Regions from separate parts of the Desulfuribacillus stibiiarsenatis genome, predicted to be linked through region 1. Evidence: riboswitches for the same ligand, from Rfam matches in the RefSeq annotation. Region 1 holds a riboswitch; the other holds the start of a gene.
The links. A riboswitch is a leader RNA that binds a small molecule or an ion and turns the genes downstream of it on or off. The one in region 1 is predicted to bind cyclic di-GMP.

Region 2: it holds a riboswitch for cyclic di-GMP, as region 1 does, so the genes downstream of both, BHU72_RS08640 (ABC transporter substrate-binding protein) here and BHU72_RS15075 (type II secretion system protein) in region 1, are expected to answer to the same signal.

The regions. Positions count from the first base shown of each region.
Region 1 covers NZ_MJAT01000040.1:92,068-95,275, forward strand. The annotation lists gene BHU72_RS15065 (prepilin peptidase) at 1-86, shown strand, start outside; gene pilM (type IV pilus assembly protein PilM) at 169-1,245, shown strand; cyclic di-GMP riboswitch class II at 1,449-1,532, shown strand; gene BHU72_RS15075 (type II secretion system protein) at 1,647-2,102, shown strand; gene BHU72_RS16660 (hypothetical protein) at 2,281-2,727, shown strand; gene BHU72_RS15085 (O-antigen ligase family protein) at 2,728-3,208, shown strand, end outside.
Region 2 covers NZ_MJAT01000022.1:183,074-186,281, forward strand. The annotation lists gene BHU72_RS08630 (GAF domain-containing protein) at 1-376, shown strand, start outside; gene BHU72_RS08635 (GGDEF domain-containing response regulator) at 348-1,361, shown strand; cyclic di-GMP riboswitch class II at 1,474-1,557, shown strand; gene BHU72_RS08640 (ABC transporter substrate-binding protein) at 1,640-2,785, shown strand; gene BHU72_RS08645 (ATP-binding protein) at 2,785-3,208, shown strand, end outside.

The DNA of each region.
Region 1 (3,208 bases):
TTGGTCCATTTCTCGTAGCTGGTGCAATGATTGTACTCGTCTGGGGAAATACAATACTTGATTATTACTTTTCTTTATTCCTATAGAATAGTGTAATAGGGAGAAGCTTCAAACAATATGATAATTATTGTTGTAGCATATAAACTATAGAAGGGGCTGTATGGTCCTATGAAATTCTTAGAGAAATATCTAAAAAAGAAAATTCAACATATCGGGCTTGACTTAGGCAGTTATTCGATAAAGATGGTTGAGCTTAAGCAAGGTGAAAATGATGATACTCATATGGTTGAGAATTATGGGATGCTTCCAATCCCTACGGATACTATCATCGATGGTGTGATTAAGAGACCAGATGTCATTCGCGATGCATTAGTGGACCTTAAGGAAGAACGAAATATCAAGAACAACGCTACCGTTACGATGGCTATTAGTGGTCGTAATGTCATCACTCGACCAATTAAACTACCAATTATGCCATTAGATGAACTGGATCAAGCGGTCCATTTCGAGGCTGAGAAATATATTCCGACACCACTGGATCAATTCTACTTGGATTATACAATACTTGGAGAAACGATTGTCGATAACACACCACACTATAACCTGCTACTGGCTGCAGTTCCGAAAGATATGATTAGCAACTTGATTCAGATAATTGAATCTGCCCATCTTAAGCCATATGCTGTGGAGATTGAGCCGTTATCGTTATACAGAGTATGGTGTTCCCATTACTATGATGAAGCTTTACCGAACCAAGCGATATTAAATATGGGTCATAGTAACTGCCATTTAGTCGTTTTTCAGAAGGATAACATTCAGTTCACGAGAGGTATTCCAGTTGCTGGACATCAAATCACCGATGCGATTGTTCATTCCATAGGGAAGGAAGTTGCTGTTGCTATAGATCTCAAGCATAAACAACGCGTGGGGAACATTGGGATAGAAGTCGTGCCCGAAGAAACAACGACATCCCCTTATGATGAATACTTAATTGGTGAGTCGATTACCGATATACTAAGCTCACTGACACAAGAGATTCAAAGATCTATTGATTTTTACCAGATGCAAGCGAAAGTGCGTCTTGACCGACTTATCATTACAGGTGGATCATCCAATCTTCAAGGGCTAGATGCATATTTAGAAGCAGAAATTGGCATTCCAGTCTTAGTAGGCGCATATAGTGAATTAGACCCAATGTATAGTCTTGCTACTGGACTTGCTATGAGGGAGTTTATGGAACGATAAGAAATCTGCACCATAAACAAAACTTAGCAATTGCAAGTCGTGAGCGCAGCAAGTACCTTAGTTGCTGTTACTTATGATCAGAATTCTATAAATTCTGATTATGTGAAGAAAGTCGTAGAATTTTATTGTGAAATAGGACCTTTGATGGTATAATTATATTAGTTTAATATGGGTGAACACCTGTATTTACTATACAAGCAAAAAACTTTTAGGAATGCTAAGATATTTAGTCTGTATGTGGTCACTTGGGCTAGATGGAGCGAGTAGTGAAACCGATCCGCACTTATTAATTATTTTTTACTTAGTAAGTTTGGTTCGGTTTTTATGTTCTGCCGATTCTGAATTTACGCATAAGATGTAACAAACAAAAAAACGGGAGAGTGAAAACATTGATGCGTTTCATGAAGAAAAGCAAGAAGAATCAAAAAGGTTTCACATTAGTGGAACTATTAGTAGTAATCGCAATCATTGGTATTTTAGCAGCGGTTATCGCACCAAACATTTTCGCACAGATTGAAAAAAGTAAGATATCAGCTGTAATTTCTGAGTACAGAGCAATTAAAACAGCCGCAGTCTTATATAGTACAGACAATAATGCAACAACTGTTGCTACATCTAACTTAAGTTCCTATTTAGAAAAACCAATTGGACCTGCACCTTTTACTGATAGTTATTCGATTACTGATGGCAAATTTTTAGCAGTTCCTGGTATTACAAGTGAGGTAGGCGACAAAATAGCACAAACTATTATTCGTACTAATGCTGGAACGGCAAATAGCGTTGATGTTTATTGGCAAGGTGGCTCTGCTCCAACTGGCACTAATACTGGAACACTTAACATTCGTTTACTACCATAATCTGTTTTTCTTGCAATCGGGAACAAACCCGACCTCATACGGGGTCGGGTTTTATGTTTATATTTGGCGGTGAAGCATGTCTTACCTTTCTATAACAAAATTATTTCATACGAAAAATCTATTGATTGCTTTCTTCATCATAGGAATCATAGCGTGGATTACTTGGATGCCTTTCTATATGTTTAAAGAAAATCAAATTAATGAGCGATTTATTCAGGCAGAACGTTCCATTAAATCTGCTACTGAGTCCTATCAGGCAGGAGATTTAGACACGGCGTTATTCCATTTAGAAATGGCAGATGAAATATATCCTAATTATTATCAAGTGTATTTACTTCGAGCAGATTGGTTATGGGAATCAGATAGGCATCTAGAATCAGTGGTAGCGTATCATCAGGCCTTACGAATCAATTATCATTGGGAACGGGCATATGAGCGGATTATTACGTTTTACGAGAACCAAGGAATGTATAATGAGGCAAACCGATATAGAGAACTTCTCGCAGATTTAGTTCCAGAAGAACAAGAAACAACAACTACATCAGAAGATAAGTTACCGTCTTATATAGAGACTGAATCAGAAAATCTATTTCAGCAAAAAGAGATAAGACGGGAGGAAATTTAAATGTTATCCCGTGTATCGTCTCAGAATATTATTGTTGGTCTAGTTGGATTATGTTTATTTTTGATTCCAATTGCTGTTCGTGTCATACCAGTCCATCAAGATACTCTTATAGGTGGATGGATGTGGACAATGTGGCAGTCCAAACTATATGGTGATTTTGATGGCTTCTTCTTAATAAAGAGTTATATATTGTATCTCTTAGGAATGGCTATAACGCTTTTGTTTCTACTCTTAGTTCGTAAAAAAGCGATACAAATAGAAAATGATGTAATTTTAAATGCAATGTATGTATTTGGTATCTGGATTGTTATTTCTGCCTATTTATCTGATTTTCCAGCCGAAAGTTTCTTAGGGTATCGTGACCGATATGAAGGCGTTTTTGTTATTATTATGTATATTTTAGTTTTGACGGTTACTCGGTATGTTGTAGCATCTCCTAAGAATGTATATTGGCTTTTAGTCTTTGCAACGAGTGGGGCAA
Region 2 (3,208 bases), on a different contig from region 1:
GGAAGACTCGATTGACAACCAATTGTTGATGAAAGCATATTTAAAAAACCAAAATATTAAGGTGGAGTTTGTAGACAATGGAAGGTTGGCCGTTGAATCTTATCAAAACAATGAGTATGATCTTGTGATAATGGATATTCAAATGCCTGAAATGGATGGCTATACAGCAACTTCAGAAATCCGTAAATGGGAACAAGTAAATCAGCGAAACGCGACCCCTGTTATTGCACTTACCGCCTTTGCACTTCAAGGAGACCGTGAACTTGCGATGCAAGCAGGATGTACTGAATATATGACCAAGCCAATCAAAAAACAAAAGATTGTGGAATTATTAAAAAGGTATCGGGGTGAGGAAAACGAAGATACTAATCATTGACGATTGTCTGGATACCCAAAGATTGCTTAAGAAATACATTAGTGATTATTTGGATGCAGAAGTAGTGGCAGCAGTTTCGGCAGATCAAGGAATATCGGTTCTTACGGACGACGTGGATTTAATTCTACTAGATATTCTCATGCCAGAAAAAGACGGTATCTGTGCTTGCCGGGAAATTAAAAGCAAGGAAGCATTTCGGGATATACCAATTGTAATTGTAACTCAATATGACAATCAGGAGATTTTTAGAGATGCTTTTATAGCGGGTGCATCAGATTTTATTAAAAAACCGTTTAATAAAATTGAGTTATGTGCTAGGGTGGGCTCACTCTTACAACTGAGCGCGGAAATGAAAAAAAGAAAAGTTAGAGAAAAAGAGTTACAAGAGCTTAATGCACAGCTTCAAGATCGTAATGAAACCTTAAAAAAGCTCTCCATGATTGATGGACTAACAGGAATTGCTAACCGAAGGTACTTAGAAGAGTACTTAGAGCGTGAATGGCGCTATGCCGTGCGAAACAAAGGACAACTATCCCTTGTAATGTTTGATATTGATTATTTCAAGTTATATAACGATTACTATGGTCATCAGTGTGGCGATGATACACTAAAAGCGATAGCGCAAACAGTGGAGAAAATCTTAAAGAGACCTACGGATATGGTAGCACGTTACGGTGGAGAAGAATTCGTTGTCATTCTACCAGCAACTGCCATTCATGGGGCGATGGAAATTGCGAAACAAATTCGTGGTTGTGTCGAGGGGCTTCAAATCTGTCACGAAAAGTCAGCCATCTCTGACTATGTAACGATTAGTCTCGGGGTTACGACAATACATAATTATACTAGTGATTCGACCACGACACTTATCGAACATGCAGACAATGCTTTGTACAAGGCCAAAAATAGTGGTAGAAATAAAGTTGTGCAGTATGAAGAGGTTATAGAGAACTGTAGCTTTATTAACAATACTTGTAGACTCTCGTAGTGCGTGTTTTTATAAGAGATATCATTTGGTGTCCTGAGTATTATAAGCTATTGCAAATGACCTAGTTTAACTTTATAATACGAGTGGAAAGCAATTTCTAAGAATATTCGTTAAAGCATAAGGGAGCTAAGATAAACAATTCTAACATGGACGCCTGAATTGTTTGGAGCAAGTGGCGTAACCGACCAGTTATTTCAACTGGTCTTTTTTATACGCAAAAGTTGATTTTCCTTTGAAATATTATTTGAGCAACAAGTATTGAGATTGTAGGTGTTCACGTGGCGAGAATCATAACAACAAAAAGTATTACCTCGGTGATTATAGTATGTTTGCTATTAGTAGTCCTGTTGTGGCTGAGAACGGAATCGCTCCAGACGAAAACAATCATAATTATAACGAAAGACCAAGAGAATACAGCTAGCCTTAATCCATCCCGTTTAATTGTAGCGGCTGAATTAGCTTTAGCTGATTATCAAAAACAAAAACAACGATATCCTATCACCCATCAATATATTACTTATACGGGCGAAGAACAGGAAGGATATGATAAGGCAAGGCAGTATCTGAAAGAAAACAAAAGCGTGGTTGCAATCGTAGGAGATTTTAATAGTGCAGGAACAAAGTTACTCGCAGAGCTTGCGATGGAATTTGAAATTCCTCATATATCATTTTTCTCAACAGATGAGACGATATTTCATGAAAAGTCATGGAGTTTTTCCATTCGAAATCGAACGGCACATGAGATGGATACGATGGTGCAGCTCATCAACAAACATCTACAAGTAGAACAAGTGACAATCCTTTCTAGCGAAACGTCTAATTTAATCCAAAGAGCAGAAGAACTGGAACTGGCTTTGAGTTCTATAGGAATCAAAGCACAAGAGATACTAACGGTAGAATCAGGGCAAATAGATTTTAGTAACGAAATTACCCGGATTAAGGGGCAACTGACGGGCAAGGCCGTCGTTATTTTTCTAGGGTCGCAACAACTTGAACACTTTTTGCAACAATGTCAAATGGCAGAGATAACACTTCCGATTATTTCTACAGGAGTAGTTCTGCATCCAGATATTCTTCATGAGTTTGTTGGAATAAAGGGCAATGTATATTCTGTAGTGCCAAAAATTTATCTAGATTATGCAGAGCGAATAGATTTAGTAACACTTATGGAGCGTTATAAGATAGCCATAGGTAATCATCGATTGGACGCCTCTGGGCTGTGGATTTATGATGGATTTCAAGTGATGTACGAAACGATGAACGCGTCTAAAAATAGCTCTCAATTAAGAAATCTCTTGCGTGACTATAATAAAAGGCATGTAAGTTATATGATATCATTTGATGAACATGGTCTAATCAAAGATAGTGGTTTCATCCCCGTAACCATTCAGGGCAGCCGGTTTATAGAGGTGGAGATTCCGTAATGTTCAATAAAAATTCTAGAATAGTTTTCAATAGATTACAATGGCGGCTATTCCGGCAGTTCACAATTGCGGGATTAGTTCTGATTGTCTTGTTAGCAGGTCTAATATACAAGTACGTGACAGAAACAACCATTGAGTTATACCAAGCGAACGCAAGGATGGTACTAGAACGTTACGAAATAACAGCTAGGTTATTCTTGAAGAGAGAAATGGAGATATTAACGCTACATTATAAGCTGCTAGGTTATGAGCAAAGTGATAAAGTTCTAGAAAGCATCAAGGATAATCCTAAATACTTAGAATCATATATTATGAACGCAGAGGGTTTCATTACCCATGCGACTGTTGATAGGATGATAGGATATCAATACAAAGGTAAAGAAATCTTTAAAGTAGCGAGGAATGCAAATCAGCCATTCCCGT